DNA from 2 places in the Arthrobacter arabinosi genome. Region 1 is predicted to be linked to the other one. Evidence: predicted binding sites of a transcription regulator. Region 1 holds the regulator's gene; the other holds the start of a gene.

What was found. Region 1 encodes LexA, which represses DNA repair genes until DNA is damaged. Its sites were predicted from a motif close to TCGAACANNTGTTCGA; they were not measured.
Region 2: a site for LexA is predicted at 4,195-4,210, ahead of ACX80P_RS13095 (HNH endonuclease signature motif containing protein). Genes of this name have one in related genera too.

What each region holds. Positions count from the first base shown of each region.
Region 1 is NZ_JBTNDF010000002.1:58,785-66,381, forward strand. It holds gene ACX80P_RS04500 (histidinol-phosphate transaminase) at 1-639, opposite strand, end outside; gene ACX80P_RS04505 (LysM peptidoglycan-binding domain-containing protein) at 694-1,212, opposite strand; gene lexA (transcriptional repressor LexA) at 1,593-2,303, shown strand; gene ACX80P_RS04515 (ATP-dependent DNA helicase) at 2,335-4,407, opposite strand; gene hflX (GTPase HflX) at 4,400-5,983, opposite strand; gene ACX80P_RS04525 (class I SAM-dependent methyltransferase) at 6,106-6,714, shown strand; gene dapF (diaminopimelate epimerase) at 6,739-7,597, opposite strand, start outside.
Region 2 is NZ_JBTNDF010000005.1:22,727-30,323, forward strand. It holds gene ACX80P_RS13080 (class I SAM-dependent methyltransferase) at 1-475, shown strand, start outside; gene ACX80P_RS13085 (DUF2516 family protein) at 481-810, opposite strand; gene ACX80P_RS13090 (trans-sulfuration enzyme family protein) at 820-2,064, opposite strand; gene ACX80P_RS13095 (HNH endonuclease signature motif containing protein) at 2,166-4,181, opposite strand; gene tmk (dTMP kinase) at 4,351-4,998, shown strand; gene ACX80P_RS13105 (DNA polymerase III subunit delta') at 4,995-6,188, shown strand; gene ACX80P_RS13110 (alpha/beta hydrolase) at 6,185-7,597, shown strand, end outside.

The DNA of each region.
Region 1 (7,597 bases):
GAGGGCGCTCTCCGTGCCCTCCTGGGCGAACTCCCCGTAGGCCTCGTCCACGATGATGATCGCGCGGGCGTCCTCGCCGGCCGCGTAGGCCGCCTCCACCACGTCGAGGCCGAGCGCCGTGCCGGTCGGGTTGTTCGGTGAGCAGAGGAACACGATGTTCGCGCCCGATTCCCGGACGGCGCGCGCGGTGTCCTCCGGCGTCATCGCGTAGGCGGCGCCGCGGTCGGCGGTGATGTAGCGCGTCCCGGTGCCGCTCGCGAGCAGAGGGTACATGGAGTAGGTGGGCGGGAAGCCGATGGCGGTGCGCCCGGGACCACCGAACGCCTGGAGGACCTGCTGGAGCACCTCGTTGGAGCCGTTGGCGGCCCACAGCTGGTCGGGCGTGAGGCCGTGCCCGAGATACCCGGCGAGGTTCTTCCGGAGCTGGGTGAATTCGCGGTCGGGGTAACGGTTGAGCCCCCGGGTCGCCTCGGCGACAGCCTCGACGATGGCCGCGTGGACGTCCGCCGGCACGCCATGGGTGTTCTCGTTGACGTTGAGCAGGATCGGGACGTCCAGCTGGGGAGCACCGTAGGGGTGCAGCCCGACGAGATCGTCACGCAGGGGAAGGTTGGCGAGGGCGTCGACGGAGGAGGGCACCCGTCGAGTTTAAGGGATGCCGTCGTCCGGGGACCAATGGGCGGCGTGAGCCGGTCAGCCCTCGGTGGGTACCGCGACGCGCTGCCCGGCCTGCACCACGGAGTTCGGCAGGTCGTTGAGTTCGACGATCTCCGCCACGGTGTCCCGGGGGTCGCGCTCGGGCGCGTACTGCATGGCGAGGTCCCAGAGGGTCTCCCCGGCCGCGACGCTCACCTCGACGGTCGCCGTGGTGGTCGGCGCCGATTCCCCCGCCTGGGCCTGGGAGGTGAGGAATGCTCCGAGGAGGATCAGGGCGGCGACGCCGAGGGCGATCGGCAGTCCGACCAGCAGCAGGCGCCCTCGCCGGGTGAGCGTCAGGGGGCCTTCCGCACTCCGCTGCGTGGAGGTACGGGGCTGCATGGAGGAACGGGGCTGCATGGAGGTACGGGCGGAGTCGGCACGGGAGGGGGCGGCGAAGGACGAGGGCACGGAGGGGCGGGTGGACGCATCAGGCGAGGGGACGAGCCGGAGGCGGCCGTCACCGCGGCTGGGCGTCCACAGCGAGCTGCCGTGCAGTACAGGTGCTACAACCATTGCCGATCCTCTTTCCTTCGAATGCTCCGGTCAGGTCAACCGCCTGATTCGAACACACGTTCTATTTGGCTCTGCCTATTTCTAGCACTTAGCAACGACCCGTGTCGAGACTCGGTCGAACACATGTTTGATAACTGCGCCCGTCTGTCCTAGCGTGAAGGGGACAGGATGTCGACCGCGGATGCTGCCCCTCCGGGGCGCTTCCCGAGCCGACATCCCCTACACAACCAGCCGCCTCTGACAAATACGGTTTCCGGTCCACGGATGCCGAACGGCGGTGACGACGGGATCGGCGATCCCAGGCGAAAGGCGCGACAGTGGCGGAACCAACAGCGGCAGCCCGGCAGGATTCGAACACCGCCGATGCTCCGGCAGGCGCCGTGCCCATCTCAGCGGGCCGGGGCAGGCCCCGCGGCCGCTCCGCATCCAAGGGCCTGACCGCCCGGCAGCTGACGATCCTCGAGACGATCCAGCGGTCGATCGCCGACAAGGGCTACCCGCCGTCCATGCGGGAGATCGGCGACACCGTCGGCCTCGCAAGCCTGTCCAGCGTGACCCATCAGCTGTCGCAGCTCGAGCGGCTCGGTTATGTGCGCAGGGACCCGAAACGTCCCCGTGCCATGGAGGTCCTGCTCCCCCTCACCCTCGCCCCGGACACGTCCGCGGGCCCGGTCGGATCGACCCCGGGCAAACCCTCCGAGTACCAGATCGCCGTCGACACCGCCCTGGTGCCGCTCGTGGGCCGCATCGCCGCGGGTGGACCGATCCTCGCAGACCAGATGGTGGAGGACGTCATGCCCCTGCCCCGCCAGCTCGTCGGCCACGGGGACCTCTTCATGCTCAGGGTCTCGGGGGACTCGATGGTGGATGCCGCCATCTGCGACGGCGACTGGGTCGTCGTCCGCCGTCAGCAGAGCGCCCAGAACGGCGACATCGTCGCGGCCCTGCTCGACGACGAAGCCACGGTCAAGACCTTCCGGCAGCGTGACGGCCACACGTGGCTCCTGCCGCAGAACACCCGCTACGAACCCATCCTCGGTGACCACGCCAGCATCATGGGCAAGGTGGTCTCGGTGATGCGCGCCCTGTAGCCGGGTAGCGCCGGGAGCGGGCCGGGACGCGTCAGCGCCCCGCGAGACGCTCCAGGATCCCCGTGACGGTGGCGCGGTCCGTCGTCGTCCAGAAGGGCGGGAGGGCGGCCCGCAGGAAGCCCCCGTACCTCGCGGTGGCGAGGCGGCTGTCCAGGACGGCGACGACACCCCGGTCCTCCGTCGCCCTGATGAGTCGGCCGGCGCCCTGCGCGAGCCGGACGGCGGCGTGGGTGGCGGACACGCTCATGAACCCGTTGCCGCCGCTGCGGGCGACCGCCCGGGTGCGCGCGGTCATCAGCGGATCGTCCGGCCGCGGGAACGGGATGCGGTCGATCACGACCAGCCGGCAGGAGAGCCCCGGCACGTCGACGCCCTGCCACAGCGACATGGTGCCGAACAGGCAGGTGTCGGGTTCGTCCGCGAACTGCGTGACCAGCGCGTTGAGCGAGGACTCCCCCTGGCACAGGATCTCGAAGTCGACCTTCGGGCGCAGCGCCTCGGCCGCCTCCTCGGCGGCACGCTTCGACGAGAACAGTCCCAGGGCGCCTCCCCGGGACGCTGTGAGCAGCCGCAGGAGCTCCTCGAGCTGCGCGTCGGAGGTGCCGCGCTCGGGTTTGGGCAGGTCCTTCGCCATGTAGAGGACGCCCTGCCGCGGGTAGTCGAAGGGGCTCCCGACGTCGATGCCGGTCCAGGCGGGCGCGCCGGGACCGCTGAGGCCCAGCGATCCCGCGACGGGACCGAACTCGGAACCGATCGCGAGGGTCGCGGACGTCAGGATCACGGTGTGGTCCTCGAACAGTCCCTCCCGCAGCCGTCCGGCGACGGACAGTGGCGCGACGTTCAGCGTCGCGGGCGCGCTCTCGTCGGGTTGCGAGTAGCCGGAGCCCGGCGTGAAAGTGCTGGGCCGCGACGCCCAGACGACCTCGTTGAGGTCCGACGCCGCGAGGATCCGCTCGGCGAGCTCGAAGACCAGCGTGGTGCGGGACCGCGCGACCTGCCGTCCGCCGTCGACGTCGGCTTCGGACTTGCCGTCCGTCTTCGTGTCCGACAGCGCCGCGCGGGCAGCATCCCTGACCTGGGCGAGGGACTGCTCGAGATCCTCGGGCAGTCCTCCCGGCAGCAGGCCCGAGGGGACGAGCTCGGCGGCCGCCTCGAACGCGTCGGCCGCCGTGTCGAGGGCGCCGGTGGTGATCGAGGCGTGGCGGCGGAGGGCCGCGGCGGCCGCGGTCACCATCGGGGCGGAGAGCTGGCCGGAGACGGCGCCGGTGACGCGGTCGTGGAGTTCGTGCGCCTCGTCGATGACGACGACGTCGTACTCCGGCAGCACGGCCAGTCCCTCGAAGGCGCTGATCGCGAGCATGGCGTGGTTGGTGATGATGATGTCGGCGTCCGCTGCCGCGGCGCGGGCCTTCTCGCTGAAGCACTCCTGGGCCATCGGGCACCGGGCGGCGCCAAGGCACTCCATGCTGGAGACGGACACCTGCCGCCACGCGCGGTCGCTCACGCCCGGCACGAGGTCGTCGCGGTCGCCGGTTCCGGTCTCCTCGGCCCATTCGCGCAGCCGCACCACGTCCCTGCCCAGCGCCGAGGACGGGCCGTCGGTGGCCGGGGCCGGGTGCGGAGCGGCGTCCTCGCCGAGGCTGAACAGCGTGCCGGGGGCGTCCTCCTCGGGGAAGCCGCCGCCGGTCTTGTGGAGGCAGACGTAGTTCGACCGGCCCTTGAGCAGGGCGACGTCGACGGGGCGCGTGAGGGCGGGTCCCACGGCCTCGAGGAGGCGCGGGAGATCCCGACCCACGATCTGCGCCTGGAGGGCGAGCGTGGCGGTGGAGACGATGGAGGGGCGGTCGCTGTCCATCGCATGCGCGATCAGGGGCACCAGGTACGCGAGCGACTTCCCGGTGCCGGTGCCGGCCTGGACGAGCAGGTGCTCGCCCGACCGGATCGATTCACTCACCTGGCGGACCATCTCGTGCTGGCCGGAACGCATCTCCCCGCCCATGGCCCCCACCGCGGCGTCGAGCAGTTCCAGGGCCTGTCGGGCTTCAGCCGAGGGGGGAGCCGCGTCCGACGCCGCCCCGGCGCCGGACCGCGTGCTCTCACTCATGCCGGACGTATGCCTCCAGCTCGGCGGCCAGGCCCTCCCGGACCATCACCTCGAGGCGCGTGCCCTCACCGACGTGTTCGAGGCCGAGGATCTCGACGTCCTCCTCGTGGAGGCGGCTGAGGATCTCGCCCCGCTCGTACGGCACCATCAGGTCCAGCTTCACGCCCGGGCGCGGGATGCTCGTGCTGATGAGCTGGCGGAGTTCCGTCAGCCCCGCTCCCGTCCGTGCGGAGACGACGACGGACCGGGGTTCGCGCTGCCGCAGGCGTTCGATGACGAACGGGTCGGCGGCGTCGGCCTTGTTGAGCACGATGATCTCGGGCACCTTGCGGGCGTCGACCTCGGTCAGGACGGCGCGGACCGCGGCGATCTGACCCTCGGGGTCGGGGTGGGAGGCATCGACGACGTGCAGGATCAGGTCGGAGTCGGCGACCTCCTCGAGCGTGGAGCGGAACGCCTCGATGAGCTGGGTGGGCAGGGAGCGGACGAACCCGACGGTATCGGCGAGGGTGTACCCGATCCCGTCCGGCGTCTCCGCCCTGCGGACCGTCGGATCCAGCGTGGCGAACAGCGCGTTCTCGACCAGGACGCCGGCGTCGGTGAGCCGGTTCAGCAGCGACGACTTCCCGGCGTTGGTGTAGCCGGCGATGGCCACGGAGGGCACCTGGTTGCGCCGGCGGTTGGACCGCTTGGTCTCCCGCGCGGGCTTCATCCCGGCGATCTCGCGGCGGAGCTTCGCCATGCGCGTGCGGATCTTCCGCCGGTCGAGTTCGATCTTCGTCTCGCCGGGACCGCGCGAGCCCATGCCGGCGCCCGCGCTGCCGACCTGGCCGCCTGCCTGGCGGGACATCGACTCACCCCAGCCGCGCAGGCGCGGGAGCAGGTACTCGAGCTGCGCGAGTTCCACCTGCGCCTTGCCCTCGCGGCTCTTGGCGTGCTGGGCGAAGATGTCGAGGATCAGGGCGGTCCGGTCGATCACCTTGACCTTCACGATGTCCTCCAGCCCGCGGCGCTGCGACGGCGACAGCTCGCTGTCGACGATCACGGTGTCGGCCCCGGTGGCCTGGACGATGCCCTTGAGCTCCTGGGCCTTCCCCGAGCCGAGGAACGTGCCCGGGTCCGGCTTGAGGCGCCGCTGGACGATGCCGTCGAGCACCTCCGACCCGGCCGTCTCAGCCAGCGCGGCGAGCTCCTGCAGGGAGTTCTCGGCGTCCTGCGCGGTCCCCTCACTCCACAGGCCGGCGAGGACGACGCGCTCCAGCCGGAGTTGCCGGTACTCGACCTCGGTGACGTCCTCGAGTTCGGTGGACAGGCCCGCGACGCGGCGGAGCGCGCGGCGCTCCGCGAGGTCCTCCTGGTCTCCGTCGGCGCCCGACGGCCCGTCGTCCTGCGAGAGGGCCAGGGCCCGTGACCGCCAGGTCTTCTCGGTCGGCACGGACGGCTCCTCCGTGCCCGGTGTTCCGTTCTTCGCCTTGGCCACGGCAGCTTCGTCGCTGGCGAGGATCCGGTCGATGACGGCCTGGATCTCCTCCGGGCCCATGTCGGCGCCGGTGGAATGTCCGTGATTCTCGGTCATGGTCTCCCTAGTTCAGTGGACTTCAATCCTACGGCTGACTGCCCGGCGCACTCCAGCGTATTCTCCCAGCGCGAAACCCGCCCTCCCGTGCCGGCTCCCGGCGTGCCGATAGGCTTCTGCCCATGGAGTCTCAGCACTATTTCAGCGCCCAGCCTGCGGGACCGGACACGCGCCGGCCGCTCTCCGTCGTCCTGGACGGCGCCCGCCGGGACCTCGTGACGTCGTCGGGCCTGTTCAGCCCCGACGGCGTCGACAAGGGCACCGCGATCCTGCTCGACACCGTTCCGGACCCGCAGGGGCACCGCATGCTCGACGTCGGGAGCGGGTGGGGGCCGATCGCCCTCACCATGGCGCTGCGCGCGCCCGACGCCGTGGTCCACGCCGTCGACGTCAACGAACGGTGCGTCGCGCTGACCCGGGAGAACGCCGCACGGCTCGGACTGGGCAACGTGGTGGCCGGCACGCCCGATGCCGTGGACGACGCCCTCGAGTTCGACACCATCTGGTCCAATCCGCCGATCCGCATCGGCAAGCAGGAACTGCACGCGCTGCTGCTGCGCTGGCTCCCGCGCCTCGCTCCGGGCGGGCGGGCCTGGCTGGTGGTGCAGAAGAACCTCGGCGCCGACTCGCTGCAGCGCTGGCTCGGCGGGGAACTCCCCGAGGGCTTCAGCGTCCGGCGTGCGGAGACGTCCAAGTCCTTCCGCATCCTGGAGGTGCATCGGACGGAGTGACGCGCGGTGTCGGGGACCGGCCGCTCAGGCTGCGGGGAGGAGCACGCCCTCGGCCACCAGGGCGGCCGGGCCGCTGAGCTGCACGTGCTCGCGGCCGTCCGGTCCGTCGAAGAAGGTCACCCCGACGACGCCGCCCGGGACGGCCACCCGCCACTGCGCGGGAGCCCCCTGGCCGGCCCAGAACCGCGTGGCCGCCGCGGCGGCGCAGGCGCCCGTCCCGCAGGACTGCGTCTCGCCGACGCCACGCTCGTGGACGCGCATGGTGAGACGGCCGACGCCGTCCTCCCCCACCAGCGGATCGGAGGGCACCACGAGCTCCACGTTGGTCCCCTCCGGCGGGACCGGCTGCACAACGGGTGCCCGGTGCAGTTCGGTCCTGTGCAGTTCGGCGGCTTCGGCCAGCGCGACGACGGTGTGCGGGTTGCCCATGCTGACCGATAGTGCGGGGCGGTCGACGTCGAGCCCGCCGATCTCCACGAGCGAGTCCATGCCGCGGGACACGGCCGCCTCGGGGAAGATGAACTCCCACGGGCCCATGTCCACCGCGTACCCGTCGTGCGAGCGGGTCACGCGCTTCACGCCGGCCCGGGTGCCGATGGCTAGCTCACCGCCGTCGGGCAGGTCCGCGACCGACGAGGAGAGCAGGAAGTGGGCGAAGACGCGTACCCCGTTGCCGCACATCTCGGACACCGAGCCGTCCGCGTTGCGGTAGTCCATGAACCATTCGGCGTCGGGCTCCGTCAGCAGGAGCGCCCGCCCCTCCGGCAGGGCCGCGGACCGCACGGCGCGGATGTACCCGTCGGCGCCGATCCCGCGGTGGCGGTCGCAGAGCGCGGCGACGAAGGCGGCGTCGTCGGGCGCCGAGGCGTCGGGGTCGAGCGTC
Region 2 (7,597 bases), on a different contig from region 1:
CCGGCGCCCCGTCGTCGTGCGCGCATTCAATGTGCTGCGGCAGTACGACGAGGACGAGTACGGGGCGTACTGGGACGAGGTCCGTGGGCGGCTGGCTCCGGATGGGCTGCTCATCGACGGGACCTGTGACGAGATCGGACGGCGCTCCACCTGGGCTGCCGTCGCGCCGGCGGGACCGGTGTCGCTCAGCATCTCGCTGCGGTTCGGTGCGTTCAGCCTCCCGTCCGATGTGGCGGAGAGGCTGCCCAAGGCGTTGATCCACCGGAACGTGGAGGGCGAGCGGGTGCACGGTTACCTGCAGGCGCTGGACCGGGCATGGCTCGATGCCGCTGCCCTTGCATCCTTCGGCAACCAGCAGCGGTGGGTGGCGACGTGTGCGGCGATGAAGGCCGCCGGCTGGCCGCTGCACGACGGTCCTTCACGCTGGCGCCTCGGTGAGGTCACCGTGGGCTGGGACGCTGTCGCTCCGCGGTGAGAGTGCTACCAGGGGCCGTAGGGACCCTGGCTCCCGCCTCGGCCCGAGGTCTGACTGACGGCAGGCTTGACGTCGGCGAGGTACACACAGGCCGCGATGATCGCGACCAACTGGAAGAGGTTGAAGCCACCCCGGCTGCTCAGCGCGGACAGCAGGCCGACGACGACCGCTCCCCCTGTGAGCGCCAGCCAGAAGCCCTTGGTCCGCTTGAAGGCGGCTTCGAAGGCCGTACCTGGACGGCGCACGCAGTCGGAGAGGGCCCACAACTCGATACCGAGGGCCACGACGCCGAGGGCGAGGTACAGGTAGTACTGGATTGCGTAAACGAGAGCCACAGGATCAGCTTAGCTGGCTCTCCCCGGGCCCGGCGCGGATGACGCTGTGGTGGGAGCTGCGACCAGCCGGTACCCGCCCGATGCCTGCCGGAGGGCGCGGTCGAGGTCCGCCCACAGGTCCTCGGGGTTCTCGATCCCGACGGAGAGGCGCACAAGTGCCTCCGGGACAGTCTTCGGTTCGGCCGGCTGGCGCCGACGCCGTTCGATGAGCGATTCGACGCCGCCCAGCGAGGTTGCCGGGAGCCAGAGGCGGACGGCGGCGACGAGTGCATCGGCCGTGGCGACGTCGTCGAGCTCGATGCTGACGATCCCGCCAAAACCGTTGAACTGGTCAGCCGCACGCTTGTGCCCGGGATCCGACGGCAGACCCGGGTACCGTACGCGGCGGACGGACGGGTGACCGACGAGGCGATGCGCGAGGGACGCCGCGGTGGCCTGGCTCCGCTCCATACGGAGGGCGAGGGTGCGCAGCCCGCGCAGCGCGAGCCAGACCTCGAAGGGTCCCGCGATCGCGCCATGCAGGGTACGGTGCGCCAGCAGCCGCTCGCGAAGCGCCGGATCGGAGGTGACCAGCGCGCCGAGAACGACATCGGAATGCCCGGACAACCACTTCGTCACGGAGTGGAGGACGACGTCGACGCCGGACTCCAGGGGCCGGTGCACGATGGGGGTGTTGAAGGTGTTGTCGGCGACGACGACCGCGCCCGTCGTGTGGGCGGCCTCGGTCAGGACAGCCAGTTCGGCGACCTCGAGCATCGGGTTGGTGGGGCTCTCGAGCCACAGCATCATCTGGCCGGCATCGAATCGCGCGGCGAGCGCGTCGAGCTCGGCGAGGACCCCGGCAGTGTCGGCGATATCGACGGTACGCAGTTCGAACCGCCCCTGTGCTGCCAGATCTGCGGCAAGACTGATCGACCCGGCGTAGGCATGGCGTGGCATCACGACCGCTCCCCCGGTCGGGACGAGCGACAGCGCGGCGGCTGCCGCGCCGAGCCCGGAACCGAAGACGAGGGCCGGTAGGTCCGCCCCCTCGAGCGCACCGAGTGCTTCCTCGAACGGATCCCAGGTGGGGTTCGAACCACGCGCATAGATGCGGTCACCGGGCACGGGCGCGCCCGTCTCGTGGAACGTCGTCGAGAGCACGATCGGTGCATTGACCGGGGCGTCGTGTTCGCGGGGAGGCCGACCTGCGGCGACGGTGAGCGTGTCCGGGGCGAACCCGGCGTGCGGCGGGTCCTCGCGAGATGTCGTCATGGGGTCAGCGTAGGTCGGACAGCGCGTGCCCGGAAAAAGGGTGTCACAATCGCCTGCCCCTCGGACGTCGGACGCTGTGCCCCCGGGCATGACGAGTGCCATCATGGCGCCCCGCACTGGGGGAGTTCCCGGTGCCTGTTCCGCCGGGGAGTGCGATCGGGGTCGATGTAGGCCGGTGGGGTGAACCACGGGATCCCGTGCTTCATCTCGATGATCCAGTTACCCCGCTCGATGAGCCGGTGGTGGAAGGAACACAGGAGGCACCCGTTGGAGACGTCGGTTCTTCCGCCGAGGACCCACGGAGTGACGTGGTGTGCTTCCGCCCAGACGGCGGGAACGGTGCAATCGGGGAACGCGCACCCCCGGTCCCGAGCAACCATTGCCCGCCGTTGCGCCACACCGAAGAGCCTGCGAGCGCGCCCGACGTCGAGGACCTCCCCTCGGTCCCCCAGGACAACGGGGATGATGTCCGCGTCGCAGGCGATCTTGCGTACGGTCCTCGCGGTGACGGGCCCTCCGAAGACGCTGTAACCGCCTGCGGGGTGCGCCCTCGAAGCGCCGGAGGGGCCACCGAAGGCACCTGCCCCCGCGTCGGTCACCAGCAACCCGAGCTGTGACCACTCCTCCCCCCACTCCTCCCCCCGCGCCTGCCGCCCGTCCTGACCCGACGGTCCGTCCTGGGAGCACTGCCCGTCCCGCGCCTGCCCGTCCCACGCTCGATGACCGTTCTGCGCCTGCTGCGCCTGCTGCGCCTGCTGCCCGTGCTGCCCGTTCTGCGCAGACAATCCGTCCTCCGCGCGGCGGTCGTCCCGCCATACACCCGACAGGCGAATACCGGACGGGCGGATCCCCGATCCGCCGATTCTTCTCCGGGCGACTCCCGCATGGCGCAGGTCTTCGACGAGGGCACGGTAATCGATGGTGACCATCACCTGCGGCCGATGGCCACCGGTGGCAGGAAGAGTGTCCGTAGCCAGGGCGACCTGGCAGGCACCGACCAACCCGTCCAGCTGGCGCTGGGGCCGGGTCCTGCGCTCCCAGCTCGGCTGAGCGTCGCCGTGGTCGGCCTCGTCCGGATCGATGCCGTTCCGATCGATGCCGTTCCGATCGGCGCCATTCCGCTCGGCATCGAAGGGGTCGGCGCCATCGGCGACCGTCTCACGCGGGGTGGCATGGACCGGGTCCGTATCACTCTGCGCTGTGCCGCTCGGGTCCACGTCGCTGCACAGGCCACCGCCGCAGTCGGTATCGGTATCGGTGGCGTCACCGGCACCGTCACTCCCGGCCCGCCGGGCGTCCGCCCCTGCCGGACCACCGCCCCGAGCAAGGGGCAGGTTGGTGCGCGGGTTGGTCGCGGTGTTCATGACGGTGAGGAGGTACTCGAACTGTTCGTCGTCCGCAGCGATCTCCAACCGGTGCAGTCCACGTCGCCTGCCCCTCAGGAACACGCCCTGCTGCGCCTTCAGCAATTCCTCCGTGGGCTCGGCCCCGTCGGGATCGAGCGCTGCTTCCCAGCGTCGGATGATCACGTTCAGCAGGTCGGCGTCGGATTCCATGGCCTGGGTCGTCAGGGACTCCTCCATGAACTGCAGTTGGTCAGCCGACGCACAGGGCCGTACACGTTCCACCGCATCGCTGATCCGGACGGCGGCGTGGGAGCTGATCGCACCCGACCCGAACGCATCCCCGACGAGTTCGAGCAGAGCCGGGCATGGCTCGCCGGTCACTGCGGCCCGTGGGAGCACGTACTTCCCCAGGCGGACCCGCCGCTGCGCTTCCTGCCGGGTGATCCCCAGGCGAGCGCGGAGGTACTCGGCAGTGTCCTTGAACTCGTGGGCATCCTCGGGAACGGCCAGAGGACCACTCCAGTCCAGGCCCCTCCGTGTTTCCCCGACCCTGGCGATCTCCTGCTGGTCCGCCGCTGCCGCACCCACGACCTGCAGGTACTCGACCAGGTGGAAGATACGCTCCGCGGCACCGAGGGCTGCGGCGAGATCGGCCGTGGAGGCGAGGCGGGCGTCGGTCTCGAACTGCTTGACGATGCCCGCGAGGTGCGAGTGGACGAGGCCGAGAGCCTGCACCGTCGTCGACTGCTCCTCCGCTACGTCTGTGGCCATGGAACGAGCGTATTAGTACGTGTATTCGAACACCTGGGAGGAGGTCCGTATGTGGATAACTCCGAGCACAGCGGGCATCGGGTGCGCCGGCAGCGCTCCCGGATCCGCGGCGCAGCACGCAGCGCTCCCCCATGGCCTCAATGTCACGGCCACTCGGTAGTCTTGGCGCGTGACCTTTCCCCTCCCGCACGGGCTTCCCGGGCTCTTCATCGCGCTCGAAGGCGGCGACGGCGCAGGCAAGTCCACGCAGGCCGCACTGCTCGTCGAGGCCCTCGAGAAGGACGGCCGCACGGTCATCCGCACGCGCGAACCGGGGGGCACGCCCATCGGCGAGAAACTGCGCTCGCTCGTCCTCGAGCATGGCCACGGCGACATCGACGCGCGGACCGAAGCCCTCATGTTCGCCGCCTCGCGGTCAGCCCACGTGCATCAGGTGATCGTGCCCGCGCTGGAACGGGGCGACGTCGTCGTGTGCGACCGCTTCGTCGACTCCTCGGTCGCCTATCAGGGCGCCGGCCGCGGACTGGGTGCGCAGGCCGTCCTCGACGTGAATCTGTGGGCCACCGACGGCCTCCGCCCCGATCTCACCGTCCTGCTCGACGTCGCGCCGGAGGAGGGCCGAAGCCGCCGCACGAGGGGTGCTGCCGCGGAGGACCGCCTCGAGGCGGAACCCGACACCTTCCACGCCAGTATCCGCTCCGCGTTCCTGGACCTGGCGCGCGCGGAACCCGAACGCTACCTGGTCCTTGCCGCCGCCGGGACACCCGAGGATCTCCACCGGTCCATCCTCGGCGCACTGGCCCGGAGGTCGGCGTGAGCACCGCGACGCCGGGCCTTCCCGCCACCGGTGTGTGGGCCGAACTCCGGGGGCAGGAACAGGTGGTCGAGCAACTGCGCCGTGCAGCACAGTCCGGTACGCCGACGCACGCCTGGCTCTTCACCGGCCCGCCAGGCTCGGGCAGGTCCAACGCCGCCCGCGCCTTCGCCGCTGCCCTGCTCTGCGAGCGCGAAGCCCTCACCGAGCGGGGCTGCGGCACGTGCAAGGCCTGCCGGACCGTCCTCTCGGGCGCGCACGCCGATCTCACCAACGTCACCACCGAGAAGGTGACGATCACCATCGACGAGGCGCGTGAACTCGTCCGCAAGGCACAGGACAAGCCGTCGACAGGGCGCTGGCGCATCATCATCGTCGAGGACGCCGACCGCATGCAGGAGCGCAGCACCAACGTACTGCTGAAGGCCATCGAGGAACCGCCGCCGCGGACCATCTGGCTGCTGTGCGCTCCGAGTCCGGGCGACGTGCTGATCACCATCCGCTCCCGATGCCGGTCGGTCGGCCTCCGACTGCCACCGGTCCAGGACGTCGCGGACCTGCTCGTCGCCCGCGACGGGATCGACGCAGTGACGGCAGAGGCTGCCGCCCGCGCCGCCCAGAGCCACATCGGCATCGCGAAGAGGCTCGCCACGGACGACGGCGCCCGCGAGCGCCGCAATCAGATCGTCCGGCTCCCCCTGACGCTTCGCTCGGTGGCCGGCGCCATGCGGGCTGCAGCGGATCTCGTGAAGCTCGCCGAAGCGGAAGCTCAGAGTTCCTTCGAGCAGCGCGACGCCGAGGAGAGGGCCGCGCTGCTCGCGACCCTCGGCGCACCCGAGACGGGTGTCCTGCCGCCGTCGATGCGTGCACAGATCAAGCGGCTCGAGGATGACCAGACGCGGCGGGCGAAACGCTCGAAGAACGACTACTTCGATCGCGCGCTGACCGACCTCATCTCCTTCTACCGGGACGTGCTGATGCTCCAGGTCTCCAGCGGACAGATGCTCGTCAACGAGCCCCTGCGACCGGAACTCGAGGAGTTCGCCCGCCGGGAGGGCCCCGAGGACACCCTGCTGCGGCTCGAGTCCATCAACGAGGTCCGCACGCGTCTGGTCAGTACCAACGTGTCCCCGCTGCTCGCGATCGAGGCGATGACGGTGAGCCTCCTGTCCCGGAAGGACCTCGACCGATGACCGGCGGACCGTACCGCCTCCCCGACAGCGACGGCTCGAGCGACCGCCGCGGCCCCTTCCGCCGGGCCACGGCACTCCTCGCCGCGTCCACCGCCGTCGTGCTGGGGCTTTCCGGATGTACGCTGCTCGCGCCCGAGAGCCGCCCGGCGCCGCCCGCGGGCGAGGTGGCCACCGCGGACCCTGCGGCCATAGGTGACGTGTCGGGAGACCTCCGCCCCTTCTACACGCAGGACGTGCAGTGGGAGAGCTGCGAGGCATCCTTCGTCTGCGCGACGATCGACGTGCCACTGGACTACACGGATCCGGGTCGGGACAGCATCGAGATCGCGGCGATCCGCGCCGACGCCTCCGGTGAGGCGCGGGGGACGATCCTCATCAATCCGGGCGGCCCGGGCGGGTCCGGCTTCGATATCGTGAAGGACTCCCTCGACTACGTGACCAGCGACCGCCTGCGGGAGGACTACGACGTCGTCGGCTTCGATCCGAGGGGCGTCAACAGGTCCAGTGCCGTGGAGTGCTACAGCGATGCCGAGCAGGACGAGGCGCGGCAGGAGAGCTACCCGGCCGAGGCCTCCCCCGACGAGCTCCTCGACCTCATGTCCGCGGACGCCAGGGAGTTCGCGGATGTGTGTGCCGAGCGCACGGGTGAGTTGCTGGGTTTCGTGGACACCGTGTCCGCCGCACGGGACATGGATGTTCTCCGGGCGCTCGTCAGCGACCAGAAGCTGAACTACCTGGGCTTCTCCTACGGGACGCAGCTCGGGGCGACCTACGCGGAGTTGTTCCCCGAGCGGGTCGGGCGGCTCGTGCTCGACGGCGCGATCGACCCGTCACTGAGCAACGAGGACATCACCCTCGGTCAGGCCGTCGGCTTCGAGAAGGCCCTGCGCGCCTATGTCGCCGACTGCCAGCAGGGCGGGGACTGCCCCTACACCGGGACGGTGGACGACGGCGTCCTGCAGATCCAGGAACTGTTCGCCGCCGTCGAGCGTGAGCCGATGACGGCCGACGACGGTCGCCGGGTGCCCGTCTCCACTTTCGTCCAGGGCTTCATCCTGCCGCTGTACGACAACGGCAACTGGCCCATGCTCACGCAGGCCGTCTCGGATGCCCTCGACGGCGACGTGTCCAGCATCCTCCGCCTCGCGGATCTCTCGTCGGAACGCCAGCCGGACGGCAGCTACGCGGGCAACTCGACGGCCGCGTTCCTCGCCGTCAACTGCCTCGACTACCCGATGACGAGCGACCCGGCGCAGATGCGCGCCGATGAACAGGAACTCGTCGCGGCGTCGCCCACGTTCGGCCGTTTCCTGGCGTTCGGCGGCGTGACCTGCGCCCCGTGGAAGTATCCGCCCGTCCCCGGGCCCGCGCCCGTGCGGGCTGCGGGCGCCGCCCCGATCGTCGTCATC